Linked DNA regions of Amycolatopsis sp. NBC_01480. The protein of the gene in region 1 interacts with the protein of each later gene in a pairwise test. Links are inferred from orthologs where the notes say so. Each region holds a gene or a part of one and is shown on either strand. Other genes may lie near its edges.

The links.
Region 2: the proteins of OG371_RS44260 (region 1) and paaC interact in binary tests that used the Escherichia coli proteins (3 or more experiments, as listed by UniProt). The link is inferred for Amycolatopsis sp. NBC_01480 from one-to-one orthologs.

What each region holds. Positions count from the first base shown.
Region 1 is NZ_CP109442.1:9,506,684-9,517,529, reverse strand. The notes cover bases 234-3,232. They hold OG371_RS44260 (response regulator), read left to right. Parts: upstream 234-1,395; coding sequence 1,396-2,070; downstream 2,071-3,232. Other genes in these bases: OG371_RS44255 (beta-N-acetylhexosaminidase), read right to left, coding at 2,110-3,232; OG371_RS44265 (sensor histidine kinase), read left to right, coding at 234-1,399. Outside these bases: more of OG371_RS44265, read left to right, coding at 1-233; more of OG371_RS44255, read right to left, coding at 3,233-3,498; OG371_RS44250 (carbohydrate ABC transporter permease), read right to left, coding at 3,501-4,367; OG371_RS44245 (carbohydrate ABC transporter permease), read right to left, coding at 4,358-5,314; OG371_RS44240 (extracellular solute-binding protein), read right to left, coding at 5,320-6,603; OG371_RS44235 (lactonase family protein), read right to left, coding at 6,677-7,819; OG371_RS44230 (GntP family permease), read right to left, coding at 7,857-9,248; OG371_RS44225 (N-acyl-D-amino-acid deacylase family protein), read right to left, coding at 9,245-10,840; OG371_RS44220 (amino acid deaminase), read right to left, coding at 10,840-10,846. UniProt on the Escherichia coli protein: Member of the two-component regulatory system DpiA/DpiB, which is essential for expression of citrate-specific fermentation genes and genes involved in plasmid inheritance.
Region 2 is NZ_CP109442.1:5,081,416-5,092,084, forward strand. Bases 2,855-5,676 are described here. They hold paaC (1,2-phenylacetyl-CoA epoxidase subunit PaaC), read left to right. Parts: upstream 2,855-3,747; coding sequence 3,748-4,605; downstream 4,606-5,676. Other genes in these bases: paaA (1,2-phenylacetyl-CoA epoxidase subunit PaaA), read left to right, coding at 2,855-3,454; paaB (1,2-phenylacetyl-CoA epoxidase subunit PaaB), read left to right, coding at 3,454-3,738; paaD (1,2-phenylacetyl-CoA epoxidase subunit PaaD), read left to right, coding at 4,599-5,090; paaE (1,2-phenylacetyl-CoA epoxidase subunit PaaE), read left to right, coding at 5,092-5,676. Outside these bases: hydroxyphenylacetyl-CoA thioesterase PaaI, read right to left, coding at 1-215; phenylacetic acid degradation bifunctional protein PaaZ, read left to right, coding at 429-2,456; more of paaA, read left to right, coding at 2,453-2,854; more of paaE, read left to right, coding at 5,677-6,183; OG371_RS24395 (adenylate/guanylate cyclase domain-containing protein), read right to left, coding at 6,246-7,358; OG371_RS24400 (universal stress protein), read right to left, coding at 7,362-7,811; OG371_RS24405 (chromosome segregation protein), read right to left, coding at 7,870-9,039; ccrA (crotonyl-CoA carboxylase/reductase), read right to left, coding at 9,142-10,482. UniProt on the Escherichia coli protein: Component of 1,2-phenylacetyl-CoA epoxidase multicomponent enzyme system which catalyzes the reduction of phenylacetyl-CoA (PA-CoA) to form 1,2-epoxyphenylacetyl-CoA. The subunit C may be essential for structural integrity of the alpha subunit.

The DNA.
Region 1 (10,846 bases):
CGCGACGCTCCAGCCGTTCGCGGTGCGCGTGCTGGCCGACACCGGCGTGGACTTCGTGACGATCATGTCCCCGGCCGGCATCCGTTACACACACCCGAATCCGGCGTTGATCGGGCAGCCGTTCCTCGGCCACATCGAGGCCGCGCAGCGCGGCGGCGTGGTCAGCGAGACCTACACCGGCTCGCTCGGCCCGTCGGTCCGCGCGGTGGTGCCGGTGTTCGACGCGCAGCACCGGGTGGTCGCGCTGGTGGCCGTGGGCATCACCATCGCGGCGATTTCCGCGGAGCTGCAGGACCGGGTCTGGCCGCTGGTCGGCGTCGCGGCGGCGGTGCTGCTGGTCGGCGCGTGCGGCGGCTGGCTGGTGAGCGCGCGGCTGCGCCGCCAGACCCGCGGCATCGCGCCCGGCGAGCTGAGCAACCTGTTCGAGTACCACGAAGCCGTGCTGCACTCGGTCCGCGAGGGCGTGCTGCTCGTCGATCGCGACGGGCGCGTCGGGCTGTGCAACGACGGCGCCCGCACGCTGCTCGGCTTCCACGCCGACCCGGTCGGCCTCCCGCTGGACGAGCTGGGCCTGCCGCCGGAGCTGGCGGCCGCGTTCACCGCCACCGAAACCGGGCCGACGCCGGTCGAACCGGCACGGGCCGAACAGCTGCACGTCACCGATTCCCGGGTGCTCGTGGTCAGCACGACGGTGGTGCGTTCGGGTGGGCGGGCGCAGGGCACCGTCGTGCTGCTGCGCGACCACACCGAGTTGCAGACCCTGACCGGCGAGCTGACCACGGCGCGCAGCCTCGCGGAAGCGCTGCGTTCGCAGGCGCACGAGGCGGCGAACCGGCTGCACACCGTCGTTTCGCTGGTCGAGATCGGCCGGCCGGAGGACGCGGTCGAGTTCGCCACGGCGGAGCTGGCGCTGGCCCAGGAATTGACCGACCGGGTGGTGGGCTCGATCGCCGAGCCCGTGCTCGCCGCGCTGCTGCTGGGCAAGGCGGCGGAGGCGAGTGAACGCGGGGTCGAGTTCACCATCACGCCGGACACGGTGATCGAGGAGGACCTGGCGATCGCCGGCCGGGACCTGGTGACCATCCTGGGAAACCTGGTCGACAACGGGATCGACGCGGCCGTGCGCGGCGCGGGCGGGCGGCCCGCCGTGGTCGTCACCGCGCGGTCGGAGGACGGCGGTTTGTTCCTGCGGGTCGCCGACAACGGTCCGGGCGTGCCGGAGGAGGCTGTGGGGGACATGTTCCGCCGAGGCTGGTCGACCAAGGCGGCCGAGGGCCACGGGCTCGGGCTGGCGCTGGTCGGCCAGGCCGTGCGGCGGTACGGCGGCAGTGTCGACGTCGGCCGGGACGGCGGCGCGGTGTTCACCGTCCGGCTGCCGAAACAGGAGGCGCCCCGGTGATCCGCGTGCTGGTGGTGGAGGACGAGCCGGTGGCCGCCGAGGCGCACCGGGTCTACGTGGAGCGGCTGCCGGGGTTCGCCGTCGCCGGTGTGGTGCACTCCGGCGGCGACGCGCTGCGGTTCTGCGAGCGCGAGCCGGTCGACCTGGTGCTGCTCGACTTCTACCTGCCCGACACGCACGGGCTCGCGGTCTGCCGCTCCCTGCGCGCGGCCGGGCTGCCCATCGACGTGATCGCGGTGACCTCGGCGCGCGACCTGGCGCTGGTGAAGGCGGCGGTGTCCGTCGGGGTGGTGCAGTACCTGCTGAAGCCGTTCACTTTCGCTTCACTGCGGGAAAAACTGGAGCGGTACGCGGAGTTCCGGCAAGCCTCGGGTGAGGCCGGCGGCCAGGCCGAGATCGACCGGGCGCTCGCGTCGTTGCGCACCACCGAGCACCCGCCGCTGCCGAAGGGGATGAGCGCCCAGACGCTGGAGGCGATCACCGAGGCACTGGCCGGGGCCGGGGAAGGCCTCTCCGCCGGCGCTGCGGCGAGCGCGATCGGCGCGTCCCGCGTGACGGCCCGGCGTTACCTCGAATACCTGGCGGACAACGGTTTGGCCCAGCGCGAGCCGCGGTACGGGCAGGTGGGGCGGCCCGAGGTCTGGTACCGGCTGAAGTCCACCAGCTCGTGAGTGTTCAGGACGGTTAGAACCGGCCTGAACGCTCACGAGTCAGCGCGGCCGTCCCGGCGCGTCCGGACGGGTCTGCCAAGGATGCGGCCCGTCCAGCGGCCGGTACTCGACGCCGAGCGCGTCCAGCCGCGGGAAGTGGTGGTCGCGCAAGCGGGGCAGGAACTCGGCGAAGTCGCGTCCCGCCGGGCTCCACGCCACTTCCGCGAAGGCGGACAGGCGTGGGAAAGCCGCGTAGTCCACCCGCCGCACCGAGTCGAGGTGCTCGGTCCAGACCTGGGCCTGCACGCCGCGCAGCTGGGGGCCGGCCAGCGTCGGCTCGTAGCCGTAGACGTCCTCCAGCGTGTGCAGGTAGCCGACCGGGATCGGTTCGTCCGGGTGATCCGACTGGCGGTGGTCGAGGTACAGGTGCTCCTCCGAGCACAGCACCACGTCGTGGCCCAGTGCCGCGGCGCGCTCCCCGGCGGCGTCGGACTGCCACGCGCCGATCAGCATCGACGGCAGGCCCTCGATCTCCAGCACCTCGTCCCAGCCCATCGGCTGCCGCCCGCGCGACACCAGGTGCGCGGCGATCTCGCGGACGAACCGGCTGTGCTCCTCGGTCGCGCCCGGCACCTCGTCCCCGCCCAGGGCGATCACCGGCGACGGGAAAACGTCCAGCACGTGGTCGAACACGGTGCGGAAGAAGTCCACTGTGGACTCCGACGGGTCGAGCAGCGAAGTGCTGATGCCCCAGGAGGTCCACACCGCCCAGTCGGCGTCCGGGTCCGGTCCCAGCTTCGGGTACGCGGCGATGGCGGCGCGGGCGTGGCCGGGCACGTCGATCTCCGGCACCACCGTCACGGCGCGGGAAGCGGCGTACGCGACGATCTCGAGCATGTCCTCGGTGGTGTAGAAGCCACCGTGCGGACGGCCGTCGCGCTCGGGGCCGTCGTGCCGGCCGACCATCGACGAGCTCCGCCAGCCGCCGACGGACGTCAGCCTCGGGTAGCGCGGCACCTCGATCCGCCAGCCCTGGTCGTCGGTGAGGTGCAGGTTCAGCACGTTCAGCTTGTGCGCGGCCAGCAGGTCGACGAACCGCAGTACCTCGGCCTTGGTCCGGAAGTGCCGGGCGACGTCGAGCAGGCAGCCGCGCCAGCCGTGCCGCGGGTGGTCCTCCACCACCCCGCAGGGCAGCGTCAGTCCACTGTGGATGGAAGCGGCGCGGAACGCGTCCGGCCCGGCGAGCTGCCGCAGCGTCTGGCGGCCGTACACCTCGCCCGCGGCGTCGGCGGCGAACAGCGTGACGCCGTCCGGCGTGATCTCCAGCCGGTAGCCCTCCGCGGGCAGTTCCGGCGCGGTCCGCACTGAGACCGGCGCCGGCCACGGGCAGCTGCCCGGCGCGGCGGAAACCGAGACCGGGCGGGGGAGCAGGGTGTCGAATCCGGGCATGATCAGCCTTTCACCGCGCCGGACATCCCGGACACGAGCCGGCGTTGCACCAGCACGAAGAACACCAGGACCGGGATGGTCATCAGGGTGGACGACGCCATCACCGCGCCCCAGTCGGTGTCCTCCGGTTTGAAGAACACCAGGATCGCCTGCGGCAGCGTCTGGTTCTCGGTCTTGGAGATGATGAACGTCTTGGCGAACAGGAAGTCGTTCCACGCGTGGATGAACGCGAGCACGCTCACCGCGACCAGCCCGGGCGCGACCAGCGGGAACAGGATCTGCCAGGTGAAGCGCATCCGTGACGCGCCGTCCAGCTTCGCCGCTTCCTCCAGTTCCACCGGCACCGCCGCGACGAACCCGCGCAGCATCCAGATCGCGAACGGCAGGCTGAAGGCCAGGTGCACCAGCACCAGCGAGCCCAGCTCGTTGAGCCCGAACTCCGGCGCCACCGCGCCGATCGAGCGCATCAGGAAGAACAGCGGGATGGTCAGCGCCTCCACCGGCACCATCTGCGCCACCAGGATCATCACCAGCAGCACCGTCCGGCCGCGGAAGCGGAACCGGGTGAGCGCCACCGCCGAGAGGAACGAGAACAGCAGCGACAGCACCACCACGGCCAGCGCGACCACCAGGCTGTTGAGGAAGAACCGGCTGAAGCCGGACACCGTCAGCACCCGCTCGAAGCTGTCCAGCGAAGGCGCCAGCGTCCACGGCTTGGGGTTCGCGGTCTGGATCTCCCCGGCCGGCTTGAACGCCGAGAGCACCATCCAGTACAGCGGGAACGCCACCAGCCCGGCCACCACCACCGTGATGATCTCGGCCACCAGCCGCCCGGGGCGGCGAACGCGCCGCGCGGTCGTCACAGCCATGCTTCGCTCCGGCGCTGGGACCGGACGTACAGCCCGGTGATGGACAGCAGCAGCACCGTCATCACGACTCCGATCGCCGAGCCGAGGCCGTATTCCTGCCCGGCGAAGGCCTGCTGGTAGGCGTAGACGTTCAGCACGAGGTTGCGCCCCGCGACGCCGCCGCCGTTGGTCATCACGTAGATCTGGGTGAACACCTTGAAGTCCCAGATGATCGACTGGATGGTCGCGATCATCAGCAGCGGCCGCACCATCGGCAGCACGACCGTCCAGGTGGAGCGCCACAGCGAGGCGCCGTCGAGCGAAGCGGCCTCCAGCACCTCCTCCGGGATCGCCTTGATCCCGGCGTACATCGTGACCAGCACGAACGGGAACGAGCACCAGATCACCTCGGCGGCCACCAGCCCGAACGCGCCGAAGGTGCCGAACGTCCAGGAATGGTGCGCCATCCCGGTGAAGCCGACGCCCGAGAGCACCTCGTTGACCAGCCCGAAATCGGTGTCGAAGAGGAACAGCCAGACGTACGAGCCGGCGATCGCGGGCGTCGACCACGCGCCGAGCGCGGCCAGGAACAGCAGCGTCCGCGGCACCGCGCGCACCCGGCTGGCCAGCACCGCCAGCCCCGTCCCGGCCACCAGGCTGCCGATGACACAGGCGGCCGCGAACCCGACCGTCTTGCCGAGCACGGTCCAGAACTGCACGTCGGACAGCAGGGCCGCGTAGTTGTCGAAGCCGAGGAACACCAGCGGCGCCGCGCCCGCGGCCTGGGGCTGCCCGTAGTCGTAGAACGAGATCAGCACCAGCTGGTAGATCGGGTACACCAGCAGCGCGGCGAGCAGGATCCCCGCCGGCAGCAGGTAGAGCACGGCCGCCCGGCCGTCCCGGCGCCGCCGCGGCCGGCGGGGCGCGGGCGGGGCCGGGACGGCGACGGGCAGTTGCTGCGTGACCACGGCGGCTAGCCGAAGTTCTTGTTCATCGCGGCCGCGGCGTCGGCGAGCGCGCCCGCCGGGTCCTTGCCGCCGGTCGCGATCTGCTGCACGGCCGTGGGCAGCACGTTCTGGCTGTCGATCTTCGACCACGCGGGAGTGCTCGGCACGAACTTGGTGCCCGCCTTCAGGCTGTCCACGAAGGGCTTCAGCGACGGGTCGCTCGCGGCCAGCTTCTCCTGCACGCTGCCGAGGGTGGGCAGATTGCCCATGGCGTTGTACATCTTCTCCTGGTACTTCGCCCCGGCCAGCAGCTCGGCGAACTGCACGGCGAGCCCGTGGCGCTTGCTGGCGCCGAACACGCCGAGCAGGTTGCCGCCGGCGAACGCGGGCGCGACCGAGCCCGGAGTGGTGCCGGGCAGCGGGACCACGGCGTACTTGCCCTTCACCGCGCCCTGTTCCACGGCCTTGCGGTTGAAGTCGCCGCCGATGGTCATGCCGGCCTTGCCGCCGGCGAACGCCGTCACGCTCTGCGTGCCGGTGAGGTTCGCGCACGCCGAGGGCGGGCAGATGTCGTCCTTCAGCAGGCCGGCGTACTGCGTGATGCCCGCCTTGGCCGGATCGGCCTCCACAGTGGACGTCCACTTCCCGTTGTCCTGCTTGGCGATCTCGCCGCCGTTGGCCCAGATGTAGGGCAGCATCGCGTAGGTGTACTTGCCGCCGACGGAGATGCCGTACAGATCGGGCTTGGCCGCGCGGATCTTGCGCGCGTCCTCGGTCAGCTCGGCGAGCGTGGCCGGCGGCTTGAGGCCCAGCTCGGTGAACACGTCGGTGCGGTAGTAGAGCGCGCGGATGCCGGTGTACCAGGGCAGCCCGTAGGTCTTGCCGTTCGCCTTGGCGGTGTCCAGCACGGTTGGCAGCAGGTCCTTGCCCTCGCTCCACGACGAGATGTCGCCGGTGAGGTCGGACAGCGCACCGGTCTGGGCGTAGCTGGCCACGTCGGTGTTGCCGAACTCGGCGACGTCCGGGGCGTTCGACGGGTCGTTGAAGGCGCCGGAGAACTTGTCGGCGCGGCCCTCGACCGGCACCCACTGCACGTCCACGTCCACCCCGGCGTGCGCGGCCTTGAACTCGGCGATGGCGTCCTTCACCGCGGCTTCCTTGGGCGCGCGGCTGGCTTCGTCGAACAGCCAGACCCGCAGCGTGCCGGTCTGTTCGTCGCCGCCGGACGCGGCGGGGGCGGACTGGGTGGGCGCGCAGCCGGCCAGCAGGGCCAGCGCGGCGACGGCGGTGAACGTGCGGCGCAGTCTCATGGATGGGCTCCAGGTGGGAAGGGCTCGTGAGTGTTTATGCCGGTTAGAACCGGCATAAACACTCACGAGCAGTTCAGGCGAAGAAGACGGAATTGACCGACGGAACGGCGAGCGACCCCGCGACCGCCCCGGGCAGGCCGGTCGAGGCGTCGCGCGGCAGCCAGGTGACGGTGCCGGAGCGCTGGTTCGAGACGTAGAACCAGGCTTCGTCCGGGGAAAGCGCGAGGTGCCGCGGCCAGTTGCCGCCGGTGTCCACACTGGACGCCAGCGTGATCGCCGAGCCGTCGGCGGAGACGGTGAACGTGGCGATCGTGTTCGGCCCGCGCACGGTGGCGTAGGCGAATTTCCCGTTCTTCGACACCGCCATCTCGCCGGGGAAGAGGTCGCCGGTGCTGCCCGCGGGCACCGCCGGGACGACCGCGATCGGCGTCAGCTTGCCCGCCGCCGCGTCCCAGCTCAGCACGGTGATCTCCGGCCGCAGTTCCTGCGCGAGGTAGGCGAACCGGCCGTTCGGGTGAAACGCGAGGTGCCGCGGCCCGGCGCCCGAGGGGAGCGTGACCTGTTGGTGCAGCGCGAGTTTCCCGGTGCCGACGTCCAGGGTGTAGACGTACACCGAGTCCGCGCCCAGGTCGACCGAGAGCACCCACTGGCCGGTGGGGTCGTTGACCACCTGGTGCGCGTGCGGGTCGCGCTCGGGGCCGACGTGCTGCTGCAGGTCCGTCGCCGCGCCCAGCCTGCCGCCGTCCTCGATCGGCAGCACGACCACGCTGCCCGAGCCGTAGTTGGCCGCCAGCACGTACTTCTGGCTGGAGTGCACGGAAAGGTGGGTCGGCGCGCTGCCCTTCGACGGCGTGCTGCCCAGCAGCTTCGGGTCGGTCACGTTGCTGATGTCCAGCGCCGAGACCGCCCCGTCCGGGTCGCCTTCGTTGGTGGCGTACAGGAACCGGCCGTCGCGGCTGCGGTCGAACCACGACGCATCCGGCACGCCGGTGACGGTGCGGACAGGCGTGAGCGCGGGCTCGGAGCCCGCGCGGCTGACCACGTCGAGGCCGTGCCCCGCGGGCGGGGTGCTGGTGTAGCTGCCGACGTACGCGGTGGTGCCGGCGGAGGGACGGCACACCCGCGGCGTGGCGTTCGCGAGCTGGGCGCCGAGAACGGTGCCCAGGCCCGCGGCGCCGGCCGCGCCGAGGAAGGTGCGGCGGGAAAGTCCTGACATCGTGGTATCTCCCAACAGTGAGGGGACCGGATGTGGTTCAGACCACTAGCATGGCCAATGCTGCCACGGCGAAACCGCTGACGGAAAGGACTGTTTCCAGCGCGGTCCAGGTTTTCAGCGTGTTCGGCACGGTCAGTCCGAAGTAGCGGGACACGATCCAGAACCCGCCGTCGTTCACGTGCGAGGCGATGATCGAGCCGGCCGAGATCGCGACGACGACCAGTGCCAGCTGCGCCTGCGAGTAGTGCAGCTGCATCACCGTCGGCGCGACGATGCCGCTGGTGGTCACGATCGCGACGGTCGCCGAGCCCTGCGCGATGCGCATGCCGCAGCTGATCACGTATGCCGCCAGGATCACCGGCAGCCCGGCATCGCCCAGCGAGCCGGCAACCGCCTGGCCGATGCCGGTCGCGGACAGCACGGCCCCGAAGAACGAGCCCGCGCCGACCACCAGCAGGATCATCGCGACCGGCCGCAGCGCCGCGGCCGAAAGCTCGCCCAGCTGGGCGCCGGTCATCCCGCGGCGGTGGCCCAGCAGCCAGGACGCCAGCAGGGTGGCGATCGTCAGCGCGATCGCCGGGGTGCCCAGGAAGGCCGCGACCCCGGCGGCGCTGGAGTTCTTGGGCAGCAGGATGCTCCCGAACGTGCCCGCGAGGATCAGCACGAGCGGGATCGCGATGATGCCGCTGACCAGTCCGAGCGAAGGCGGGTTCTCGGTTTCGTCCTCGGCTTCACCGGCCAGCTTGGCGAACTCCTCGGCCAGCGGCACGTTCACCCGCTTGCCGATCCAGGTCGAGTACAGGATGCCGCCGATGAACCAGGCCGGGATGCCGCAGATCGCGCCCATCAGGATCAGCCAGCCGAGGTCCACGTGCAGCAGCCCGGCGGCCGCGACCGGGCCGGGGTGTGGCGGGATGAACGCGTGCGTGATCGACAGTCCGGCCAGCAGCGGCATGGCGTACAGCACGATCGAGCGGCCGCCCTGCTTCGCCGCGGCGTAGACCAGTGGCGCCAGCACGAAGATGCCGATGTCGAAGAACACCGGGATGCCGAAGATCAGGCCGGACAGGCCCATCGCCAGCGGGGCGCGCTTCTCGCCGAACGAACGCAGCAACGCCGCGGTCAGCACCTTGGCGCCGCCGGATTTCTCCAGGATCGAGCCGAGCAGCGTGCCCAGGCCGATGATCGCGGTGATGTGCCCGAGGATGCTGCCGAACCCCTTCTCCAGCAAGGAGTCCGAGGTCTTCTGCGCCGTGCCGACCAGGGTGCCCACGGGCAGCCCGGCGGCCAGCGCGGTGAGCAGGCCGACCACGATCAGCGCGATGAACGGCTCGACCTTCACCTTGATGATCAGGACGAGCAGGACGGCGATCGAGACGGCGGCGAGCGTGAGCAGCCCGCCCGTGGTGGTGTGCAGCCAGTGGATCATCGGCCCCTCCCGGGGTGACGAAGAGAACGGCCGGCCAGAGCGCCGGTGGGGTGGCCGTCCTCGATCGCGGCGACGCCGTTCACGAAGACATGGGGGATCCCTTCGGCGGGCTGCCTCGGGGCGTCGAACGTGGCGGTGTCGGCGACCGTGGCGGGGTCGAAGAGCACCAGGTCGGCCGCGTACCCGGGGCGCACGAGCCCCCGGTCGGCGAGCCGCAGCCGCCGTGCCGCGCGCCCGGTGAGGTGCGCGACGCAGTCGGCCAGCCCGAGCACGCCCAGGTCACGGACGTAGCGGGCCAGGTAGCGGGGGAACGTGCCCCAGGAGCGCGGGTGCGGCCGGTCGCCGACCAGCAGCCCGTCGGAGCCGCCGGTGTGCGTGCGGTGCCGCATGATCGCCTGCACGTTCTCCTCGTGCCCCACGTGCATCAGGCAGGAGGTGCCGAGGCGCTCGTCGAGCAGGGTGTCGAAGTACAGCTCCGACGGCGGGCGGCCGGCGGCCCGCGCGGACGCGGCGACGCTGTGGCCGACCAGCGCGGCGTTGCCGGCGTTGCGGACGCCGTTGATTTCGATGGCGTCCCAGTCGATCGGCACGCCGTGCGCACCGTCCGAACCGGACTCCTCGATCTCGGCGCGGATCCGCTCCCGGGTGTCCACATCGGACAGCCGGGCCAGCGTCGCGTCCAGCCCGCCCTCGGTGGCCCAGCTCGGCAGCAGGGCCGAGAGGTAGGTGGCGCCGGGCAGGTACGGGTAGGTGTCGAGGGTGATGTCGCAGCCGTCGTCGAGGGCGTTGTCCAGCAGCCGCAGCAGGTCCGGCGCCTTGCCCTTGTTGACGGAGAAGTTCATCGTGGCGTGCGCGAGGTGCAGCGGGCAGCCCGAGCGGCGTGAGACGTCGACCATCTCCGCGAACGCCTCCAGCGCGCCCTTGCCGTAGCTGCGGTGGTGCGGGCTGTAGTAGCCGCCGTGCTCGCCGACCACCTGACACAGCTCGACGAGTTCGGCCGTGTCGGCGTACATCCCGGGCGTGTACGTGAGGCCGGACGACATCCCGAAGGCGCCTTCGCGCAGCCCGGTCGCCACGAGTTCCTTCATCCGCGCCATTTCCGCGTCGGTCGCGGGCCGGTCCTCCCAGCCCAGCGCGAGCATCCGCACGGTGCCCTGCGGCACGAGGTAGGCGGCGTTCACCGCGACGCCCGCGTCGAGCCGGTCCAGGTACTCGCCGACCGAGCGCCAGTTCCAGTCGAAGCCGGCCGGGTCGTCGTTCCAGCCGGAGAGCTGCTGGCGCAGGGCTTCGAGCACGGTGTCGTCGACCGGCGCGTAGGACAGCCCGTCCTGGCCGAGCACCTCGGTGGTGACGCCCTGGGAGACCTTCGCGAGATGGTCCGGCTTCGCGAGCAGCTGGAGGTCGGAGTGCGAGTGCATGTCGATGAAGCCCGGCGCGAGCACGAGCCCGCCGGCGTCCAGGATCCGGTGTCCGGTCAGCGATCCGGGCTCGGCGACGCCGGCGATCCGGCCGTCGGTGATCCCGACGTCGTGGCGGGCGAGCTCGGACCCGGTGCCGTCGGCGACCTGGGCCCCGCGGATCACCAGGTCCATCAGAAC
Region 2 (10,669 bases), 4.4 Mb from region 1 along the record:
GAGATCTCCGCGCCGGCGGCGACGGTCACCGGGCCGTGTGAATTGCAGGCGAGCGCGAACGTGGTGTCGGCCAACAGGAACAGGTAACCGCCGTGGGCGATGTCGTGGCCGTTGACCATCGACTCGGTGATCTCCATGGTGGCCACGGCGTGCCCGTCGGCGGCCTCGACGAGTTCGATCCCCAGCGCGAGCGAGGCCTTGTCGGTGTCGAACATCGTGTGCGCGGCGTTGCGTCCCAAGTCCGGCGCCTCCATCTGCGTAGCTGGCCGAATGGGCTTACTGACCGAATGGCCGGTAATTAGCGCCCGGAGTCAGTAAAGGCGGGGGACGGCTCCGGTGTCAAGCACCCGGGGGTTTCGGTCCGGGCCGGAAGCGGCTACCATGCGACTTACTGAACGTCCGGTTGGTAATTCGGCGAGAGGGTCGGCATGGTTCTGCTCCGCAGCTACGTCTCCGGTGGTTGGCACACGGCGCCCGGCGAGGGTGTCCCGCTGCACGACGCGGCCACCGGCGAGGAGGTCGCGCGGGTCTCGTCCGAGGGCGTCGACTTCGCCGCCGCGCTCGACTACGGCCGCACAGTGGGCGGGCCGGCGCTGCGTGAGCTGACCTTCCACCAGCGCGCGGCCCTGCTCAAGGCACTCGCCTCGCACCTGCGCGAGCACCGCGAGGAGCTGTACGCGCTGTCGGCGAAGACCGGCGCGACGCTGGGCGACTCGAAGTTCGACATCGACGGCGGCATCGGCGTGCTGTTCAGCTACGGGTCGAAGGGCAAGCGCGAGCTGCCGAACGACACCGTCTACGTGGACGGCGCGGTGGAGCCGCTGAGCAAGGGCGGCACCTTCGTCGCGCAGCACATCGCCACGCCGCTGCACGGGGTCGCGGTCCAGATCAACGCGTTCAACTTCCCGGTGTGGGGGCCGCTGGAGAAGTTCGCGCCCGCGTTCCTGGCCGGTGTGCCGAGCCTGGTCAAGCCCGCGAGCCAGACGGCTTACCTGACCGCGCGGCTGGTCGAGCTGATCATCGAGTCCGGCATCCTGCCCGAGGGCTCGCTGCAGTTCGTCGCCGGCAGCGTCGGCGACCTGCTGGACCACCTCACGGCGCAGGACCTGGTGTCGTTCACCGGTTCCGCCTCCACCGCGCAGAAGCTGCGCGCGCACCCGGCGGTGGTCCGCAACGCGGTGCGGTTCAACGCCGAGGCCGACTCGCTGAACTGCTCGATCCTGGCGCCCGACGCACGGCCGTCGACCCCGGAGTTCGACCTGTTCGTGAAGCAGCTGGTCACCGAGATGACCGTGAAGTCGGGCCAGAAGTGCACCGCGATCCGGCGCGCGTTCGTGCCGGCCGAGCTGCTGGACGACGTCGCCGAGGCTGCCAGCGCGCGGCTCGCGAAGGTGACCGTCGGCAACCCGGCCGCCGAGGGCGTCCGGATGGGCGCGCTGGCCAGCCTGGAACAGCGTGAAGAGGTGCGACGGTCGCTCAAGGCCCTGCTCGACGCGGGCAGTGTGGTCTTCGGCGACCCCGAGCAGGTCGAGGTGGTGGACGGCGACGCCGCCAAGGGCGCGTTCATGTCGCCGGTGCTGCTGAAGGCCGACCCGGAGCGCTCGGAGCCGCACGAGGTCGAGGCGTTCGGGCCGGTGTCCACGCTGCTGCCGTACACCTCGGTCGAGCAGGTCATCGAGCTGGCCGCGCGCGGCGGCGGCAGCCTGGTCGGGTCGATCGTGACCGGCGACCCGGTCTTCGCCCGGACCGTGGTGCTCGGCGTCGCGCCGTACCACGGCCGGCTGCTGGTGCTGGACAGTGACGACGCGAAGGAGTCGACGGGCCACGGCTCGCCGATGCCGCAGCTCGTCCACGGCGGCCCCGGCCGCGCCGGCGGCGGCGAGGAGATGGGCGGCATCCGCGGCGTGCTGCACCACATGCAGCGCACCGCCGTGCAGGGCAGCCCGACCGTGCTGAGCGCCGTCACCGGCCAGTGGGTCGCCGGCGCCCCTCGGACGGAAGGCGAGCACCCGTTCCGCAAGTCGCTCGCCGAGCTGCGGCTCGGTGACTGCGTGGTGGCCGGCCCGCGCACGGTGACCCGCGCGGACATCGACCACTTCGCCGAGTTCACCGGCGACACCTTCTACGCGCACACCAACCCGGAGGCGGCCGCGGCCAACCCGCTGTTCGGCGGGATCGTCGCGCACGGCTACCTGGTGGTGTCGTTCGCGGCCGGCCTGTTCGTCTCGCCCGAGCCGGGCCCGGTGCTGGCCAACTACGGGCTGGAGAACCTGCGGTTCCTCACCCCGGTCAAGGTCGACGACGCGCTGACGGTGACGTTGACCGCCAAGCAGATCACCCCGCGGATCGACCAGGAGTACGGCGAGGTGCGCTGGGACGCCGACGTCACCAACCAGGACGGCGACTCGGTGGCCAAGTACGACGTGCTCACCCTCGTGACGAAGGAGCAGCCGTGACCGCTGTAGCTCCGGACCTCGAAGAACTCTTCGAGCACACCATCGAGCGCGACCAGCGCATCGAGCCGCGCGACTGGGTGCCCGAGGGCTACCGCAAGACGATGATCCGCCAGATCGCGCAGCACGCGCACTCGGAGATCATCGGCATGCAGCCGGAGGGCAACTGGATCACCCGCGCGCCTTCCTTGCGGCGCAAGGCGATCCTGCTCGCCAAGGTGCAGGACGAGGCCGGCCACGGGCTGTACCTGTACTCGGCCGCGGCGACGCTGGGCGCGGACCGCTCGGACCTGACCGACAAGCTGATCACCGGCAAGCAGAAGTACTCGTCGATCTTCAACTACCCGACGCTGACCTTCGCCGACGTCGGCGTGATCGGCTGGCTGGTCGACGGCGCCGCGATCTGCAACCAGGTGCCGCTGTGCCGCAGCTCGTACGGGCCGTACGCGCGGGCGATGATCCGCATCTGCAAGGAGGAGTCGTTCCACCAGCGGCAGGGGTACGAGCTGCTGATGACGATGATGCGGGGCACCGAGCAGCAGCGCGAGATGGTGCAGGAGGCGGTGAACCGCTGGTGGTGGCCGTCGCTGATGATGTTCGGCCCGCCGGACGCGGACTCGCCGAACACCGCGCAGTCCATGGCGTGGAAGGTCAAGCGGCACACGAATGACGAGCTGCGGCAGCGGTTCGTCGACATGTCGGTGCCGCAGGCCGAGGTGCTGGGCGTCACCTTCCCGGACCCGGACCTGCGCTGGAACGCCGAGCGGGAGCACTACGACTTCGGCGCCGTCGACTGGGACGAGTTCAAGAACGTGCTGAAGGGCAACGGGCCCTGCAACACCGCGCGTATCGCGCACCGCAAGCGTGCGCACGACGAAGGCTCCTGGGTCCGTGAGGCTGCGGCCGCGCATGCCTCCAAACAGCTGTTGGGGGGTCCAGGGGGGCTCGACCCCCGGCCGGGGTCTGGGGCCAGGCCCCAGAGGACACAGAAGGGTTCGTGATGAAGCACGATTGGCCGTTGTACGAGGTGTTCGTCCGGGGCAAGCGCGGGCTGAACCACGTGCACGTCGGCTCGCTGCACGCGGCCGACGACGACATGGCGCTGCACAACGCGCGTGACCTCTACACCCGCCGCAACGAGGGCGTGTCGATCTGGGTCGTGAAGGCGGCGGACATCACCGCGTCCTCGCCGGACGAGAAGGACCCGTTCTTCGCGCCCAGCGGCGACAAGGTGTACCGGCACCCGACGTTCTACGAAATCCCCGACGACGTTCCGCACATGTAGGGGAGAGCCATGTCTTTCGACAACGTCTACGAGTCGCTGACCGAGGAGAACGACGCCCGCTGGGCGTTCGGCACCGGGTTCGAGGATCCACTGTCCGGAATGGACACTTCGGTCCCGGACGGGCTGGACGCCGCCGCGCTCGGCGCGTACTGCCTGATGCTGGGCGACGACGCGCTGATCTTCTCGCACCGCCTCCAGGAGTGGGTGACGAACTCGCCCGAGCTGGAGGACGAGGTGGCGGTCGCGAACATCGCCCTCGACCTGCTCGGCCAGGCCCGGCTCCTGCTGGCCCGGGCCGGCAAGGCCGACGGCTCGGACCGGGGCGAGGACTCGTTCGCCTTCGACCGGGTGGAGAACGAGTTCCGCAACGTCCGCCTCGCCGAGCTGGGCGGCGGCCACTTCGGGCACCTGATCGCGCGGCTGTTCGTGTTCTCGACCTGGCGGCTCGCCTTGCTGCAGCGGCTCGAGTCCAGCGCGGACCCGGTGCTCGCCGCGATCGCCGCCAAGGGCGTCAAGGAGCTGACCTACCACCGCGACTACGCGGCCCAGTGGCTGATCCGGCTCGGCGACGGCACCGGGCTTTCGCACGAGCGCATGCAGGAGGGGCTGGCCGAGGTCTGGCCGTACGTGGGCGAGCTGTTCACCACGCACCCGCTGGAGCTGGTGGACGCGGCGACGCTGCGGCCCGAGTTCGACGCGGTGGTGGACCAGGTCTTCGCGGCCGCCACCGTCTCGCGGCCGGAAATCGGTGCTGTGGCCGGGGTTTCCGGGCGGACGGGCCGCGACGGCGTGCACACGGAGAAGATGGGCTTCCTGGTCGGCGAGCTGCAGAGTGTCGCTCGGGCTATGCCGGGTGCGACATGGTGACCGCCGGCGCGGTGGCGTCCACGGTCACCGATCCTGAACTGCCGATGCTCACGCTGGCGGACCTCGGGGTGCTGCGCGAAGTGTCCGAAAAGGACGGACGGGTGACGGTGGCGATCACGCCCACGTACACCGGCTGCCCGGCGATGGACACCATGCGCGACGACCTGGAGCACGCGTTGCTGCGCGCCGGGTTCACCGACGTCGAGATCCGCACGGTGCTGGAGCCGGCCTGGACCTCGGACTGGATCTCGGCCGACGGGCGGCGCAAGCTGGCCGAGGCCGGGATCGCGCCGCCGGGGTCCGCGCCGCGGCGGGCCGCCGGGCCGATCCCGCTCACGCTGGGGCGGCCGGTTTCGCGCGTGGCCTGCCCGCACTGCGGCTCGCTCGACACCGAGGAGCAGTCGCGGTTCAGCGCGACGGCGTGCCGGGCGCTGCGGCGGTGCCGCGCTTGCCTGGAACCGTTCGAACACGTCAAGGAGATCTGAAGTGACCACCGCGGTTTCCCGGCGCACGGGCTTCCACTCCCTGCGGGTCGCCGGCGTCGAGCGGCTCTGCGACGACGCCGTCGCCGTCACCTTCGAGGTGCCGCCGGCGCTGGCGGAGACGTTCGCGTTCGCGCCCGGCCAGTCGTTGACGCTGCGGCGTTCGGTCGACGGCCGCGACGAGCGCCGCTCGTACTCGATCTGCGCCCAGGCGGGTTCGCAGCCACGCGTCGGCGTGCGGCTGGTGCCGGACGGCGTCTTCTCGACCTGGCTGGTGAACGAAGTCCGCCCGGGGGACGAGGTGGAGGTCGCGGCGCCGACGGGGTCGTTCACCCCGGACCTGACCACGGGCGGTCACCACGTGCTGATCGCGGCGGGCTCGGGGATCACGCCTGTGCTGTCGATCGCGTCCTCGCTGCTGGCGATGTCCGATGAAGCTGGGCCTGCCGCGACGGTGACCGTGCTGTACGGCAACCGCCGCACGGACACGGTGATGTTCGCGGACGAGCTGGCCGACCTGAAGGACCGCTGGCCGTCGCGGCTCGAGCTGGTGCACGTGCTCTCGCGCGAGCCGCGCGAGGCCGAGCTGTTCACCGGCCGCCTCGACGTGGACAAGCTGCGCGCGCTGTTCGACTTGCTGGTCCCGGTGGACGAGGTCGACCACTTCTGGCTGTGCGGTCCGTTCGGGATGGTGACGGGAGCGCAGGAGCTGCTTTCGTCATTCGGCGTGCCGGCCGAGCGCGTGCACCAGGAGCTGTTCTACGTCGATGATGTGCCGCCGGAGCCGGTGAAGCACGTGGACGCGGCGGTGGCCGGCGAGTCCTCGGAAGTCACGCTGGTGCTGGACGGCCGCTCGACGACCATGAGCCTGCCCCGTGAGTCGTCCGTGCTGGACGGTGCGCAGCGGTTCCGCCCGGACCTGCCGTTCGCCTGCAAGGGCGGGGTGTGCGGGACCTGCCGCGCCCGCGTCACCGAGGGCTCGGTGGAGATGCGGCGCAACTTCGCCCTGGAGAAGTCCGAAGTGGACGCCGGGTTCGTGCTCACCTGCCAGTCCCACCCGGTCACCGACCGCGTCACCGTCGACTACGACGCCTGAGGACTCGTGAGTGTTCATGCCGGTTAGAACCGGCCTGAACACTCACGAGTCCGGCAGCGGGCTTAACGCCGCCTGCGCCGCCTCCGCGAGCCGACGGTCAAATCCTCGGCGGCGGCTTCCGCGGTTTCGGTGTCCTCGACGTTTTCCGGCAACCCCATCATCTCCGCCGCCAGCTGCTGCGAAGACGCGAACATCCCCGAGGGCTCGTCCTTGGCCCGTCGCAGTGCGGACGGCCGCAGCCGGTTGTACCCGCGCACCGCCACCGGCCGCCGGGTGCGGAGTTCGTACGCCGGCAAGGGTTCGAGCGCAGCTGCCAGCTCGCGGTCGACCAGGATGGTGTCCGGGCGGGCGACCGAGGTGAGCCGGGCGGCGAGGTTGACCACCGAGCCGTACACGTCGCCGAAGCGGGACAGGATGCGGCCCGACGCCATGCCCGCGCGCACCGCCGGCAGGTCCGGCGCGGCGCTGGTCCGCTCGGTCAGCGTCAGCGCGATCTCGGCGGCCGCAGCGGGCTCGTCGGCCACGAAGAGGACCTCGTCGCCGATCATCTTGACCACGCGGCCGTGGTGCTCGGCGATGACCTCGGTGGCCAGCGACTCGAAGGCGTCCAGCACCTGGCTCAGCTCGTCCTCGTCGATCTGGCGGGTCAGCCGGGTGTAGCCGACCATGTCGACGAAGCCGACGATCTGCGTGCGCGCCTCGAGGTCCTCGTCCGAGGAAGCGAACGCGCGGCCCGCGTACGCCGCCAAATGCCGGCGCCAGACGAAGTTCTGCACCTGCTCCAGCTCCGGCAGCAGCCGCTCCACCAGGCGCGCCACCTGACGGTCGCTGCGGGCCAGCTCGGGGTTTTCGGTGATCAGCTGCCACAGCATGTGCACCTGCCACTCGGCCAGCCGCGAGAGGTGCTGGCCGAGCGCGCGCGTCACCGCGACTTCGAGGTGCTGCTCCACCAGACCGGACTGCACGAGCTGGTCGGCCGTGCGCATCGCCGCGACGTCGGCGTCGGTGAACACGGTTTCGTCGTCGTCCACCGTCGCGAACCCGAGGGCCCGCCACAGCCGCCGCGAGCGTTCCTCGGGGACGCCGGCCTTCTGGGCCACGTCCAGGCGGGTGTACTTGCGCGGCCCGCCGAGCAGCACCCGCTCGAGGCGTTGCTGGAGATCGTCCTGGGCCACGGCTCAGGTCGTGTGCACGATGAGCACGTCGACGCCCGACTTGCGGGCCACTTCCGACGGCACCGAGCCGAGGATCCGCCCGGCGAGGGTGTTGAGCCCGCGGTTGCCGACCACCAGCAGGTCGGCCGAGCGCTCGTGCACGACCTTGCGCAGCGCCTCGACCGGCTCGCCCTTCAGCGCCACCGTCTCGATGTTCTTCGCGCCGACCTTGGCCGCGCGGTCACGGGCGCTCTGGAGGGTGTCCTCGGCCGGCGCGGAGCCGACGACCTGGTACGACTCCTCGCCCAGCTCGTCCTGCGCGCGCTCGACGTCGTGCTTGCTCGCCGGGTAGTAGGCGCACACCACGACGAGGGTGGCGCCCGCGTCGGCGGCGACCCCGGCGGCCCGGTCCACCGCGGCGAACGACGAGTCCGACCCGTCGGTGCCCACCACCACAGTCCGATACACAGCCATCCGCGAACCTCCCAGCGACCCGGCGAAAGGGCGTCCTCGCCCCTTGTCGGGACGTAGGTTACTCGCCAGTCGGTTTCCCTGCCGGGCGCGGTGACGCCTGGGCCTGGGCCTTCGGCTTCTGCACGTCCGAGGCCCGCAGGCGGACCGTCTCGTGCTCGCCGTTCGAGGGCTTGCCCGCGGCCGCGGCGGCCGGCACCGGTGAGGGTGACGCCTTGATGTCCGCGGGCACGTTCGTGTCGGTCTCACCGAGCACGTGGTGCGCCTCGGCCAGCACGGTCCGGGCCTGGCGCACCTGCTCGGCCAGGCTGGACCGGACGTTGCGCAGCGATTCGACGCGCTCGTTCGCCTGGGTGATCCGCCGGTTCGACTCGTCGGTGGCGGTGCGCACCCGGCGGCGGGCCTCGTCGGCCGCCTCGGCGAGCCGGGCGTTGGCCTCGGTGATCGAGTCCTGACGGCGCTTGTTGGCGTCGGCGACCGACTCGCGCTGACGGCGTTCGATGTCCGCCTTCGCCGTGGTCTCCTCTTCCAGCACCTTCGCGCGGATCGCGGCGGCGTCCTCGGTCGCCTCGCGGACCCGGCGCTCGGCCTCGGCCTTGCTCGCGGCCTCCTGCTCGGCCAGCGCGCGCATCGCCTCGGTGCGCCGCGCCGCCATCGCGATCTCGAAGTCCTCTTCGACCTGCGTGCGGCGGGCCTCGGACTCCGCGTCGAGCTTCTTGCGCTCGGCCTCGGCCTTGTCCGTGATCGCCTTGCCCTCGGCGCGGGCGTCCTCGAGCACCTTGCGGTGCTCCGCCTCCATCTCCTTGCGCCGGAGGTCGAGCTCGGTGAGCAGCTGCTCGTAACGGGCGCGCATGGCGCTCGCGTCCGTCTCCGCCTTCGCCCGGATGTGGCCGGCCTCGGCCTCGGCGCGGGCACGCGTGTCCGCGGCCTCGTCCTGCGCCAGGCGCAGCATGCGCTGAAGCCGCTCGGACAGGCCTTCGACGCTCGTCGGCGGTTGCGCCAGCCGGTCCACCTGGCCGCGCAGGTCGGCTATCTCGCCGCGCGCGATCTCCAGCTGCCGCGCCAGGTCGCCCGCCTGTCCGATGGCGGCGTCGCGGTCTCCGGTGAGCATCTTCAGGTCGGCGTCAAGCCGTTCCAGATGTTCGTCGACCTGTGCTCGGCTGTACCCGCGCTTCGCCACGTCGAAGCCGGCTCCCAGCGGCACAAGCTCCCGTTCCTCGCCAAGGCTCATGTGACCACCGTAGTCGCAACGGGGTCTCGGACGGGTGAGCCCCCACGGTGTGCGGCCGACACGTGCGCCGAGCGGGCGAACGTGATCGGCCGATAGCCGGGTTCAGGCCCCACGGAACGCGTTGATCGCGTCGAGGTGCTTGGCGCGCAGTTCCTCGTCGCGCACGCCGAGCCCTTCCTCCGGCGCCAGCGCGAGCACGCCGACCTTGCCCTGGTGCGCGTTGCGGTGCACGTCGAGCGCGGCCTGGCCGGTCTCCTCGAGGGAATAGGCCTTGGACAGCGTCGGGTGGATGAGCCCCTTCGAGATCAGCCGGTTGGCCTCCCACGACTCGCGGTAGTTCGCGAAGTGTGAGCCGACGATCCGCTTCAGGTTCATCCACAGGTACCGGTTGTCGTACTGGTGCATGTATCCCGATGTCGACGCGCAGGTCACGATCGTGCCGCCCTTGCGCGCCGCGTAGACCGACGCGCCGAAGGTCTCGCGGCCCGGGTGCTCGAAGACGATGTCCGGGTCCTCGCCGCCGGTCAGCTCGCGGATCTTCGCGCCGAACCGCTGCCACTCCCGCGGGTCCTGCTCGTGCTCGTCCTTCCAGAACCGGTAGTCCTCGGCGTTGCGGTCGATGATCAGCTCGGCGCCGAGCTTCCGGCAGATCTCGGCCTTCTCCGGGCTGGACACGACGCACACCGGGATCGCGCCGCCGTTCAGCGCGTACTGCGTGGCGTACGAGCCGAGGCCGCCCGAGGCGCCCCAGATCAGCACGACGTCGCCCTGCTTCATGTCCGCGCCGTTGCGCGAGACCAGCTGCCGGTACGCGGTGGAGTTGACCAGCCCGGGGGAGGCGGCCTCCTCCCAGGTCAGGTGGGCCGGCTTCGGCATCAGCTGGTTCGCCTTGACCAGCGCGATCTCGGCCAGCCCGCCGAAGTTGGTCTCGAAGCCCCAGATCCGCTGCTCGGTGTCGAGCATCGTGTCGTTGTGCCCGTCCGGGCTCTCCAGCTCGACGTTCAGGCAGTGCGCGACGACCTCGTCGCCCGGCTTCCAGGTGTGCACGCCGACCCCGGTGCGCAGCACCACGCCGGACAGGTCGGAGCCGACCACGTGGTACGGCAGGTCGTGCCGCTTGGCCAGCGGCGAGAGCTTGCCGTACTTCTTCAGGAACTTGAACGTGGGGATCGGCTCGAAGATCGACGTCCACACGGTGTTGTAGTTGATGGCGCTGGCCATCACGGCGACCAGCGCCTCGCCCGGGCCCAGCTCGGGGGTCGGCACGTCGTCGACGTGCAGCGACTTGCGCGGGTCCTTGTCCTTGCTTTCGAGGCCGTCGAACATGGCCACCTCGTCCTCGTGCACCGTCACCCCGCGGTAGCTCTCGGGCACGGGAAGCGAGGCGACGGCGGCGGTGTCGCCGGTCAGGATGGCCTGCTTGATCTCGTCGAGCTGCGTCATCGGAACCTCCACAAGGTGCGGGTCGCGGCGTGGCGGATGAAATTACTCGCCAGTAACTCGCGGGCACAACTGTACGAGACGAGGGGCACCCGCACACCCCGAAGTGTGACCCACAGATCTTGACCGGCTGGCCAACCAAGGCGCAGAATCGGGGTCAGGAAACTTCCTGAACAGTGAGTTCTCTGCG